DNA from 3 places in the Streptomyces sp. NPDC020362 genome. Region 2 is predicted to be linked to each of the others. Evidence: riboswitches for the same ligand, from Rfam matches in the RefSeq annotation. Region 2 holds a riboswitch; each other region holds the start of a gene.
What was found. A riboswitch is a leader RNA that binds a small molecule or an ion and turns the genes downstream of it on or off. The one in region 2 is predicted to bind thiamine pyrophosphate.

Region 1: another riboswitch for thiamine pyrophosphate. It lies ahead of thiO (glycine oxidase ThiO); the one in region 2 lies ahead of AB0H32_RS03450 (thiamine ABC transporter substrate-binding protein).
Region 3: another riboswitch for thiamine pyrophosphate. It lies ahead of thiC (phosphomethylpyrimidine synthase ThiC); the one in region 2 lies ahead of AB0H32_RS03450 (thiamine ABC transporter substrate-binding protein).

What each region holds. Positions count from the first base shown of each region.
Region 1 is NZ_JBFAET010000158.1:11,024-15,296, forward strand. It holds gene thiE (thiamine phosphate synthase) at 1-324, opposite strand, end outside; gene AB0H32_RS36035 (Rv2175c family DNA-binding protein) at 414-779, opposite strand; gene AB0H32_RS36040 (FAD-dependent oxidoreductase) at 975-2,207, opposite strand; TPP riboswitch at 2,421-2,532, shown strand; gene thiO (glycine oxidase ThiO) at 2,530-3,708, shown strand; gene thiS (sulfur carrier protein ThiS) at 3,705-3,917, shown strand; gene AB0H32_RS36055 (thiazole synthase) at 3,921-4,273, shown strand, end outside.
Region 2 is NZ_JBFAET010000004.1:138,343-142,615, forward strand. It holds gene AB0H32_RS03440 (hypothetical protein) at 236-550, shown strand; gene rlmN (23S rRNA (adenine(2503)-C(2))-methyltransferase RlmN) at 676-1,782, shown strand; TPP riboswitch at 1,807-1,914, shown strand; gene AB0H32_RS03450 (thiamine ABC transporter substrate-binding protein) at 1,996-3,078, shown strand; gene AB0H32_RS03455 (iron ABC transporter permease) at 3,168-4,273, shown strand, end outside.
Region 3 is NZ_JBFAET010000010.1:88,273-92,545, reverse strand. It holds gene AB0H32_RS07215 (SsgA family sporulation/cell division regulator) at 62-499, shown strand; gene AB0H32_RS07210 (YibE/F family protein) at 594-2,081, opposite strand; TPP riboswitch at 2,153-2,326, shown strand; gene thiC (phosphomethylpyrimidine synthase ThiC) at 2,319-4,121, shown strand.

The DNA of each region.
Region 1 (4,273 bases), on a different contig from region 2:
GTCGTCGCCGAGGATCGCCCGGGCCGCGGGGACCGGGAGGTCGCCCTGGCCCAGGTGGAGGACGCCGGCGCCGGCGGCGTGGGCGACGTCGGCCCGGTCGTTGACCGCGAGCAGCTTGCCGTGCCGGGCGCAGGCGTCGGCGAAGACCTTCAGGTGCTCCAGCTCCTCGGCGGCCTCCATGCCCTTGTCGCGCAGCTGGACGATGTCGACACCGCCGGCCAGGACCGCGTCCAGGAACTCGGGGAGATCGCCCTGCCGGGTGCGGGCGTCCGTGCAGAGGTACAGGCGGGCGCCGGCGAACCTGCTGCGGGCGGTGTCGGACATGGGTGGATCCCCCCGTGGTCGGTGTCCATGGGCGTGCGAGGGGTGGCGTACGGACCGTGGCCGGTACGCCACCCGTGGTGCGGGTCGGCTCAGACGGCGAGCGCCTGGGCGCGGCGCTTCACCTCCGTGCCGCGATTCTCGCTCAGTGCCTGCGCGGGGGTGCCGGGCAGGGTCGGGTCGGGGGTGAAGAGCCACTCGATCATCTCTTCAACCGTGAAGCCGTCGTCCCTCAGGAGCGTCAGGGTCCCGGACAGGCCCTTGACGACCTTGTCCCCGTCGATGAAGGCGGCGGGGACGTGCAGCGCCCTGTTCTCGCCTCGGCGTACGGCGACGAGCTGGCCCTCCTTGACCAGCTGCCGCACACGCGTCACCTCGACGCCGAGCTGTTCGGCGATGTCGGGGAGGGTGAGCCAGGCGGGGACGAGAGCATCGATCTTTGCGTCAATCTCGGTCACGGAACCTAGCCTGCCATCCGCCACTGACAGTCGGAAGTCAGGCCGGTCCACGTGGCGCTGCGCGGGTGGTGCCGGGCGCGGCGAGGAAGAGCCGGAATCGGGGCCGGAACGGGGCCGCCGAGCGGCTGCGGCACCGTTGTGGCTGGTCACGCAATTCCCCGCGCCCCTTCAGGGCGCTGCCCCCTGGGGCGCTCGTCAGTCGGCCGTGGCGTCCTTCAAGGGGCGGGCCGGGTCGGCCAGGGTGTCCGCGTCCATGCGGCGGCCCGCCTCGATCAGGCGCCGCCCCTGGGCCAGGTCGCGCGGCCTGCCGACGGCCAGCAGGGCCACCAGCCGGTCCTCGCGCAGCCAGCAGACGGTCCAGGCCGGGCCGGCCGGGTCGCCGCGCCACACCAGGCGGTCGGCCGCGGGATGGTGCCCTGCGTACTGGACGAACCGGCCGAACTGCTCGGACCAGAAGTACGGCACCGGGTCGTAGACCGTCGGGGTCCCGCCCAGGATGTTCGCGGCGACCGTGCGCGGCCCCTGCAGGGCGTTGTCCCAGTGGTGGACCAGCAGCCGGGCGCCGTACCGGGCGGAGGGGAAGGAGGCGCAGTCGCCGACGGCGTACACGTCCTCGGCCGAGGTGCGCAGGTGGGCGTCGGCCGCGACCTCGCCGTGGGCGCCCAGCTCGATGCCGGAGCCGGCCAGCCAGGCGGTGGCCGGGCGCGCGCCGATGCCGACCACGACGGCGCCCGCGGGCAGCCGGGTGCCGTCGGCGAGCACCACGGTGCCGGGCTCGATGCGCTCCACGCGCGCGTGGGTGCGCAGCTCGGCGCCGCTGTCGGCGTACCAGGCGGTCATGGAGGCGGCGACCTCGGCGGGCAGCGCGCCGGCCAGCGGGCGGCCGGCGGCCTCGACGACCGTCACCGCACAGCCCGCCTCCCGGGCCGCCGTGGCGAACTCGGCGCCGATCCAGCCGGCGCCGACGACCACGATGTCGTGCTGCCGGGCGAGCACAGGCCTAAGCCGTTCGGCGTCGTCCAGGGTGCGCAGCAGGTGCACACCGGGCACGCCCTCGGTGCCCGGCAGCCGAATCGGTTCGGCGCCGGTGGCGAGGACCAGGACGTCGTAGCGCACGGGCCCTGCCCCGGTGTCCAGCTCGTGGTCGCCGGGACGCACGCCCAGCACCTCGCAGCCGAGGCGCAGTTCGATGCCGAGCGAGTCGAAGTCGACGTCGAAGGCCGAGCCCTCGGACGTGCCGAGCAGCACGGCCTTGGACAGCGGCGGCCGGTCGTAGGGCTGGTGGGGCTCGGCGCCGATCAGGGTCACGGTGCCCGTGTGGCCCTGTTCCCGCAGGGCCACCGCGGTCTGCACCCCGGCCATGCCCGCGCCCACGACGACCACGCGCCGCCCCTGTGCCGTGCCCTGGTGTGGTGTCTGCTCGCTCACCCGATCACCATAGACAACTGACAAATAGTCAGTCAGCGGGCGTGCTCAGTGACCTGTTGCACACCACTCTTGGCGGTGCCGGCCGCACCGCCGCCGGGCTGCGACCTGCGGCTCCGTCCGCCCCGGGGGCCGGGACCGGTCCCCCCGGCGAGCGGGCCACGGGCCGGGGCTCCCTTACGGGTGACGAGCGCTGCGGGCTAGGGTGGCCCCCGTACAAGCACTCGCGGGAGCCCGGACGCACCGGGCTGAGAGGGAGGCTGGCGGCCTCCGACCGTACGAACCTGATCCGGGTCATGCCGGCGAAGGGAGGGGCTGGACGCCCATGTCGTCACGTACGTCCGACGTCCTCGTCATCGGGGGCGGAATCATCGGCCTGGTCACGGCCTGGCGTGCCGCGCAGCGCGGGCTCGCCACGGCCGTGGTGGACCCCGAGCCCGGCGGCGGGGCCGCGCGGGTCGCGGCGGGGATGCTGGCCGCGGTCACCGAACTGCACTACGGCGAGGAGACGCTGCTCGCCCTCAATCTGGAATCGGCCCGCCGCTATCCGGACTTCGCGGCCGAGCTGACCGAGCTGACCGGCCACGACCTCGGGTACCGCCGCTGCGGCACGCTCGCCGTGGCCCTGGACGCCGACGACCGCGCCCATCTGCGTGAGCTGCACGATCTGCAGCAGCGCTCGGGGCTGGAGTCGGAATGGCTGTCCGGGCGGGAGTGCCGGCGCCTGGAGCCGATGCTCGCGCCCGGGGTACGCGGCGGGCTCCGGGTCGACGGCGACCACCAGATCGATCCGCGGCGGCTGGCATCGGCCCTGGTGGCCGCGTGCGAGCGGGCCGGGGTGGCGTTCCACCGGTCGTGGGCCGAGCGGCTCGACATCGCAGGGGACCGCGCCGTCGGCGTCACCACGGCGGACGGCACCGGGCTCGGCGCGGCGCAGGTCGTGCTCGCGGGCGGGAGCCTGAGCGGGCGCCTGACGGGCGTCCCCGAGGCCGTGCTGCCGCCGGTGCGGCCGGTGAAGGGTCAGGTGCTGCGGCTGACCGTGCCCCCGCGGTACGCGCCGTTCCTGAGCCGTACCGTGCGGGCCGTGGTGCGCGGCAGCCATGTCTACCTGGTGCCCCGGGAGAACGGCGAGCTGGTCGTCGGCGCGACCAGCGAGGAGCTGGGCTGGGACACCACGGTGACCGCGGGGGGCGTGTACGAGCTGCTGCGCGACGCCCATGAGCTGGTGCCGGGCATCACCGAGCTGCCCCTGACCGAGACCCGGGCGGGACTGCGCCCGGGCTCCCCCGACAACGCGCCGCTGCTCGGCCCGTCCGGCCTGGACGGGCTGCTGCTGGCCACCGGGCACTACCGCAACGGTGTGCTGCTCACGCCGGTCACCGGGGACGTGATGGCTCAGCTGCTGACCGGCGGGGAGCTGCCCGAGCAGGCCCGTCCGTTCACTCCCGGGCGCTTCTGCGCCGCACCCGCCGACCGGACCGCCCCCATGGAGCAGCCCGCATGACCGTCTCCGTCACGATCTCCGTCAACGGGGAGCACCGGCAGGTCGCCCCGGGCATCGCGCTGGACGTCCTCGTCAGGACCCTCACCGTGGCGCCCTCCGGCGTCGCGGCCGCCGTCAACGAAACCGTCGTCCCGCGCGCGCAGTGGCCGCTCACCTCCCTCTCCGAGGGAGACCGCGTGGAAATCCTCACCGCAGTGCAAGGAGGCTGAACCATGGCCGACGATCCCTTCGTCCTCGGCGGCCTGCCCTTCGGCTCCCGGCTGATCATGGGTACGGGCGGTGCGCCGAGCCTGGACGTCCTGGAGCGGGCGCTGGTCGCCTCCGGCACCGAGCTGACCACCGTGGCGATGCGGCGGGTCAATCCCGAGGTGCACGGCTCGGTGCTGTCGGTGCTGGAGAAGCTGGGCATCCGGGTGCTGCCGAACACGGCGGGCTGTTTCACCGCCGGGGAGGCCGTGCTGACCGCCCGGCTGGCCCGGGAGGCGCTGGGCACGGACCTGATCAAGCTGGAGGTCATCGCCGACGAGCGGACGCTGCTGCCGGATCCGGTGGAGCTGCTGGATGC
Region 2 (4,273 bases):
GCCGAGGCTCGGCCCAGAACGTCCGGCTCGTCGGTCAGCAGAGAGAACTCCTCAAGAGGTGGTCCGCCACCAGGAGGCGCCGACGCCAATGTCGGCACGGCTGATGGCAACACCCACGGACGGCGACGGCCCGCGGCAGCTCGTCGCGGGGGTGACGGAGAGCTGCGGGGCCAGTCCGCTGGAGGTGTGCCCGCATCCTCTGAGTCCCCGGTGACCGAGGCGTCAGAATCTAGCGATGGATGAGTATGCGTGGCCCACGGGCCGTAAAGCGCCGGCCGCGGACGCGGTGCTGGAAAGCTGGCCGGCAACCGTCGCGACGCTGCCCGTAGGAAGCCGGATCACCGGCGAGGTCATCGGTCGCCAGCCCTTCGGGATCTTCATACATATAGATGGCGTGCCGAACGCCATAGCGCTGGCGGAGATCACGTCCATGCCGCAGGGGATGGACCTCCCGGCCCTCGGGACCTTCGTCAGCGGTGAGGTCTTCTGGCACGCGCACAACCGCCAGGTCAGAGTCCGGCTCGACGAGTGGCTGGCAGCCGACGAGTGATCGCCCCTGGGCCGTCTCTGGGCCGTCCGAAGCCGCTCAGCAGCGACCGGTGACGCCTACTAACGACAGTCGTAGCGAGCGACTCCCGCAGGTCACCCAATTGGATCTGCGACACTGATACAGCCATGCCTAAGCCCGGAGAACTCACTTTCGTCGCCCCGCGCGGAGCCAAGAAGCCGCCGCGGCACCTTGCCGACCTCACGCCTGCCGAGCGCAAGGAAGCGGTGGCCGAGATCGGCGAGAAGCCGTTCCGTGCCAAGCAGCTCTCGCAGCACTACTTCGCGCGGTACGCGCACGACCCCGAGCAGTGGACCGACATCCCGGCCGGCTCGCGGGACAGGCTGCGCGAGGCGCTGTTCCCGGAGCTGATGTCCGTCGTCCGGCATCTGTCGACCGACCAGGGCACGACGCGCAAGACGCTGTGGCGGCTGTTCGACGGCACGCTCGTCGAGTCCGTGCTGATGCGCTACCCGGACCGGGTGACCATGTGCATCAGCTCACAGGCCGGGTGCGGGATGAACTGCCCGTTCTGCGCGACGGGGCAGGCGGGGCTCGACCGTAATCTGTCGACCGCGGAGATCGTCCATCAGATCGTGGACGGGATGCGGGCGCTGCGTGACGGCGACGTCCCCGGTGGGCCGGCGCGGCTGTCCAACATCGTCTTCATGGGGATGGGCGAGCCGCTCGCCAACTACAAGCGCGTGGTGGGGGCCATCCGCGCGCTCACCGATCCCGCACCGGACGGCCTCGGGCTGTCCCAGCGCGGCATCACCGTGTCGACCGTCGGACTGGTGCCTGCCATCCACCGGTTCGCCGACGAGGGCTTCAAGTGCCGGCTGGCGATCTCCCTGCACGCCCCCGACGACGAGCTGCGCGACACCCTCGTCCCCGTGAACACGCGGTGGAAGGTGCGCGAGGTGCTGGACGCCGGGTTCGAGTACGTCGAGAAGTCCGGGCGCCGCCTGTCCATCGAGTACGCCCTGATCCGGGACATCAACGACCAGGCCTGGCGCGGTGACCGGCTCGGGCGGCTGCTCAGGGGCAAGCCCGTGCACGTCAACCTCATTCCGCTGAACCCGACGCCGGGGTCGAAGTGGACCGCCTCGCGCCCCGAGGACGAGAAGGCGTTCGTGGAGGCGATCGCCGCCCATGGCGTGCCGGTCACCGTCCGGGACACCCGGGGCCAGGAGATCGACGGGGCGTGCGGTCAGCTGGCGGCCACCGAGCGGTAATCTGGCCACGTCAACCACATCTTCATATTCCGACAGGGGAGCGCCACAGCGCTGAGAGTGCGGCAATCGGGCCGCAGACCCTCTGAACCTCGCCCAGGTCATTCTGGGTAGGAAGTTCGGTCTCCACTCATGCTGTTGCGCCCTGCCCGGATCCTTCCCGAAGGACCGGGCGGGGCCGCGTTCTTCCTGGCCAACCCCCAGGAGGACATTCACGTGCACACCAAGACCCTCGTGGCCGCGGCGGTCGGCCTCGGCCTTCTCACCTTGTCCGCGTGCGGATCGACGGACACCAAGAGCGCCACGGACTCCAAGACCGTGACGCTCGTCAGCCACGACTCGTGGAAGGTCTCCAAGAGCGTGCTCAAGGACTTCGAGAAGCAGTCCGGGTACAAGGTGCGGGTCCTGATGGGCGGCGACGCCGGCCAGGCCGTCAACAAGGCGATCCTGACCAAGGACAACCCGCAGGGCGACGTCTTCTTCGGCGTCGACAACACCCTGCTGTCCCGGGCCCTGGACAACGGTCTCTTCCAGCCGTACACGGCGAAGGGCCTCGCGACCGCCGGTGCCGCCTACCAGCTCGACCGGGACAAGCACCGGGTCACGCCCGTCGACTACGGCGACATCTGCGTCAACTACGACAAGGCCTACTTCAGCGAGCACAAGCTGACCCCGCCGCAGACCTTCGCCGACCTCGCCAAGCCCGAGTACAAGAACCTCCTCGTCACCGAGAACGCGGCCACCTCCTCGCCCGGTCTCGGCTTCCTGCTCGGCAGCGCCGCGCAGTACGGGACCGAGAGCGGGGGAGGCTGGCAGGGCTACTGGAAGAAGCTCGAGGCCAACGGCGTCAAGGTCGTCGACGGCTGGGAGCAGGCCTACTACCAGGAGTTCTCCGGTTCGTCCGAGGGCAAGAAGGCTGGTGGCGACCGGCCGCTCGTGGTGTCGTACGCCTCCTCCCCGCCCGCCGAGGTGATCTACGCCAAGAAGCGGCCCAGCACCGCCCCGACCGGCGTCGCGACCGGCACTTGCTTCCGGCAGATCGAGTTCGCCGGGCTGCTGAGCAACGCGAAGAACACCAAGGGCGGCAAGGCGTTCATCGACTTCCTGCTCTCCAAGGAGTTCCAGCAGGACATGCCGCTGAACATGTTCGTGTACCCGGTGGTGAAGGGCGCCGCGGTGCCCGCCGACTTCACCAAGTACGGGCCGGCCGCCAAGAACCCCGAGACCCTCGCCCCCGCCAAGATCGCCGCCAACCGTGACCAGTGGGTCAAGTCGTGGACGTCGCTCGTACTGAAGTAGGGGCCGAGCCAGCGGACGAGGCGGCGGCCGGCGCAGCGGACGAGGCGGCGGCCAGGAGGCGGCGCGGGAGCGCGGCGCGGCTCGGGCTCATGGCCCTGCCCGTCGCGTTCTTCGCCGTGTTCTTCGCCTGGCCCGTCGCCGCGATCGTCGCGCGCGGGCTCAAGGTGGACGGTGTCTGGCAGTTCGGGCGGATGACGGACGTCGTCACCCAGCCGGACATCCGGCACGTGCTGTGGTTCACCACCTGGCAGGCGCTCGCCTCCACCGCCTTCACGCTGTTGCTCGCCCTGCCCGCCGCCTATGTCTTCGCCCGCCTCGACTTCCCCGGCAAGCAGGTGCTGCGGGCCGTCGTCACGGTCCCGTTCGTACTGCCGACCGTCGTCGTCGGCACCGCCTTCCTGGCGCTGGTCGGGCGTGGCGGACTGCTGGACGAGCTGTGGGGCGTGCGGCTGGACACCACGGTGTGGGCGATCCTGCTGGCGCACGTCTTCTTCAACTACGCCGTCGTCGTGCGCACGGTCGGCGGACTGTGGGCCCAGCTCGACCCCCGGCAGGAACAGGCCGCCCGGATGCTCGGTGCATCGTCCCTGCGGGCCTGGCGGAAGATCACCCTGCCGGCCCTCGCGCCCGCCGTGGCCGCCGCCGCACTGATGGTGTTCCTGTTCACCTTCACCTCCTTCGGTGTGGTGCAGATCCTCGGCGGGCCCACCTTCTCCACCCTCGAAGTGGAGATCTACCGGCAGACCTCCGAGGTGTTCGACCTGTCCACGGCCGCCGTGCTCACCCTCGTCCAGTTCGTCGCGGTGGGCGCGATCCTCGCCGTGCACGCCTGGACGGTACGGCGGCGGGAGACCGCCCTGCGCCTGGTGGACGCCTCGGTCACGGCCCGCCGGCCGCGCGGGGCCGGGCAGTGGGTGCTGCTCGCCTCGGTCCTCGTCACCATCGCCCTGCTCCTGGTCCTGCCGCTCGCCGTGCTCGTACGGCGCTCCCTCGACGCGCCCGGTCTCGGCTACTACCGGGCGCTGACGAACGCGGACGGCGGCACGTTCCTCGTGGCACCGCTGCACGCCGTGTGGACCTCCCTGGAGTACGCCTTCGCCGCCACCGCCATCGCCGTGCTGATCGGAGGTCTCGCCGCCGCCGCACTGGCCCGCCGGGACGCGGGCCGGCTGGTGCGCGGCTTCGACGCGCTGCT
Region 3 (4,273 bases), on a different contig from region 2:
ATTTGACCACGGTCGGAGGGTGTTAATCCCGGCCAATCAATGTCATACGACGGGGTAGGCGATGCGCGAATCCGTACAGGCAGAGGTCATGATGAGCTTTCTCGTGTCGGAGGAGCTCTCCTTCCGCATTCCGGTGGAGTTGCGGTACGAGACCTGTGATCCCTATGCCGTGCGGCTGACCTTCCATCTGCCCGGTGACGCCCCGGTGACCTGGGCCTTCGGTCGTGAGCTGCTGATCGACGGGGTGGGGCGGCCGTGCGGCGAGGGGGACGTGCACATTGCACCCGCCGACTCCGAGCTGCTGGGCGAGGTGCTGATCCGGCTTCAGGTCGGGGGCGACCAGGCCCTGTTCCGCTCCTCGGCGCCGCCGCTCGTGGCCTTCCTGGACCGTACGGACAAGCTGGTGCCGCTCGGCCAGGAGGGTGCGCTGGCCGACTTCGACGCGCATCTCGACGAGGCCCTGGACAGGATTCTGGCCGAGGAACAGAGCGCAGGCTGAAGAGGCCACGGCAACGGGGCGCCGGGCGCTCCGTATGGCCGCCTGAGACCGTGCAGGAACGCTTCTCCTGTGGGTTCCCGGGGTTGGGTCCGGGTCACCGCTTCCGGCGCCGGCCCCTGCCGCCGCGCGCCGGGGCGAGCTGGGCCCCTGCGGGGGCCGTGCCCGGTCCGGGCCGGTCGGCCGAGACCACCAGGGCGGCGAGCGCGGTGGTGACCGGGACCGAGGCCACCAGGCCGATCGACCCCACCAGCGTGCGCACGATCTCCTCGGCCACCAGTTCGCTGTTGGCCACGGTGCCCACGCTGCTCTGCGCGATCGAGAACAGTAGCAGCAGCGGCAGCGCGGCACCGGCGTAGGCGAGGACCAGGGTGTTGACCACTGACGCGATGTGGTCGCGGCCGATGCGGATGCCCGCCCGGTACAACCCGCGCCAGCCCATCGCCGGGTTGGCCTCGTGAAGCTCCCAGACCGCCGACGTCTGGGTCACTGTCACATCGTCCAGGACGCCCAGCGAACCGATGATGACGCCGGCCAGGAGCAGACCGCTCATGTCGATCGACGGATACAGACCGTGGATCAGACCGGTGTTGTCGTCCGTGTTGCCGGTGAGCGCGGCCCAATCGATGAACTCCGAGCCGAGAATGCCGATCAGCAGCAGGGAGACCAGCGTGCCGAGCACCGCGACCGACGTGCGAGCCGACAGCCCGTGGCACATGTAGAGCGCGATGAGCATGATCGCGCTCGACCCGACGACGGCCACCAGCAGCGGGTTCGAGCCCTGCAGGATTGCGGGCAGGATGAAGAACGTGAGCACCATGAAACTCACGGCCAGGGCGACCAGCGCCATGACACCGCGCATCCGGCCCACCACCACGACGGCGAGCGCGAAGATCCCCGCCAGCAGTGCCATCGGGAACTTCCGGTCCACATCCGTGACGGAGTACTGCAGGTCCTTCGGCGCCGAGGGCTCGTAGGCGACCACGACCTTCTCGCCCTGGTGCAGCTGCCGCGACTGGTCCGGCTGCACGATCTCGGTGAAGGTACGGCCCTTGTCCTTGCCGGTGTCGACCCGGACCATCGCCTTCTTGCAGGTGCCCTTCGCCTCCTGCTGCGCCGAGTTGCCCTCGGCGGTGGAGGGGTCGCCGGCCGAGGAGCCCCCCGAGGCGTTCACCGACTTGCAGCTCACCTCGACCACCTGGGCGACCGTGGCCCGCTGCGTCTGGCGGTCGAAGCCGACGCCGGTGCGCTCGTGCGGCGGCGCTCCCCCGGGCCAGAGCACCGCCAGGCCGACGACGACCGCCGCGGTGAACGGGATCAGGATCGCCGCGATGACCTTGCGCAGATGCTTGGAGACAGGCGTGGCGGGTCCATGGCTGTGGCTGTGCCCGTGCGAGTGGCCATGGCCGTGGCCGCCGCTCGGCCCCGGGGCGTGCGGGTGTCCGTGCCCGTGCGCCGCCCTGGTGTCCTGGCCGTGTCCGTCACCGGTCGCGTGGCCGTCATGGCCGTGTCCGCCGCCCTCTCCTGAGCCGCCCCGGCGCGGCGGCTCAGGAGGCGGGTACGGGTACTGCTCCGTCGTGGTCACCGCCAGATCATCGCAAGAACGACAGGGGCCCCCTGTTCACCGCGCCCGAATTGACGCTAGCGTGGAGGCACCTTTGCACACGCGGGAGCTCGGAGCACCGGGCTGAGAGGGCGCTGACCTCCGTATTCGCGATGTTTCACGTGGAACGAACTTTCACGGGAAACATCGGCAGACGGAAACCGCTGCGTCGACCGCCGAACCTGTTACCGGGTAATGCCGGCGTAGGGAGTAGGTCTCATGACCAACAAGGACGCACGCACGCCTGCCTCCGCCCAGGACGAGAAGTCCCAGGAGGCCGGGAAGTCCATCGGCTGGCACAAGGCGTACGTCGAGGGCACCCGCCCCGACCTGCGCGTGCCGGTCCGCCAGGTGCACCTCACCAACGGGAAGTCGGTCACGCTGTATGACACTTCGGGCCCGTACACCGATCCACTCGTCGACACCGACGTCCGCAGGGGCCTGCAGCCCCTGCGGGAGAACTGGATCATCGCCCGCGGCGACACCGAGGAGTACGCCGGCCGTCCCGTCCGTCCCGAGGACGACGGGATCAAGCACACCTCGCCGCGAGGCGGGCTGCGCAACCTGGACGCGGTCTTCCCGGGACGTCCGCGCCAGCCGCGTCGCGGCCGTGACGGCGAGGCGGTCACGCAGCTCGCCTACGCCCGCCGGGGCGAGATCACGCCGGAGATGGAGTTCGTGGCCCTGCGGGAGAACGTCTCGCCCGAGGTGGTCCGCGAGGAGATCGCGGCGGGCCGCGCGGTCCTGCCGGCCAACGTCAATCACCCGGAGATCGAGCCGATGATCATCGGCAAGCGGTTCCTGGTGAAGGTCAACGCCAACATCGGCAACTCCGCCGTGACGTCCTCCATCGAGGAGGAGGTGGAGAAGATGACCTGGGCGACCCGCTGGGGCGCCGACACGGTGATGGACCTCTCCACCGGCCGCAACATCCACACCACCCGCGAGTGGGTGCTGCGCAACTCCCCCGTCCCCATCGGCACGGTGCCGCTCTACCAGGCGCTGGAGAAGGTCGACGGCAAGGCCGAGGAACTGACCTGGGAGATCTACAAGGACACGGTCCTCGAACAGGCAGAGCAGGGCGTGGACTACATGACCGTCCACGCGGGCGTGCGCCTGCCGTACGTCCCGCTCACCGCCAACCGCAAGACCGGCATCGTCTCGCGCGGCGGCTCGATCATGGCGGCCTGGTGCCTGGCGCACCACAAGGAGTCGTTCCTGTACGAGAACTTCGAGGAACTCTGCGAGATCCTCGCCGCCTACGACGTCACGTACTCGCTGGGCGACGGCCTCAGGCCGGGCTCGATCGCGGACGCCAACGACGCGGCGCAGTTCGCGGAGTTGCGCACCCTCGGGGAACTCAACCAGATCGCCAAGCGTTTCAACGTACAGACGATGATCGAGGGCCCCGGTCACGTCCCGATGCACAAGATCAAGGAGAACATCGACCTTCAGCAGGAGATCTGCGATGAAGCTCCGTTCTATACGCTCGGCCCGCTGACCACGGACGTCGCGCCGGCGTACGACCACATCACCTCCGGCATCGGTGCCGCGATGATCGCCTGGTGGGGCACGGCGATGCTCTGCTACGTCACTCCCAAGGAGCACTTGGGCCTGCCCAACCGTGACGACGTCAAGACCGGCGTCATCACCTACAAGATCGCGGCCCACGCAGCCGACCTCGCCAAGGGGCACCCGGGTGCGCAGGAGTGGGACGACGCGCTGTCCGACGCCCGCTTCGAGTTCCGGTGGGAGGACCAGTTCAACCTCGCGCTGGACCCCGACACGGCACGGGAGTTCCACGACGAGACGCTGCCGGCCGAGCCCGCCAAGACGGCCCACTTCTGCTCCATGTGCGGGCCGAAGTTCTGCAGCATGAAGATCAGCCAAAGCATCACGGAGCGGTTCGGGGGCGCGGCGTCCGAGGGGGCGTCGCAGGACGAGATCGCGGAGGGGATGCTCCAGAAGTCGAAGGAGTTCGCCGAGGCGGGAAACCGGGTGTATCTGCCGATCGCCGACTGATACGCGGCTCGCAAGGCGCTGACCCGGGACGGCGCGACAGCTGTCCCGGGTGGCGTTCTTGTCAGACCGTCGCCGCTCCACAGAGGTCCACAGCTGCGTGTCAGAGCCGGTCTCGCAGGACATCCGGTGCGAACACGGGGGCAGCCGGGCGG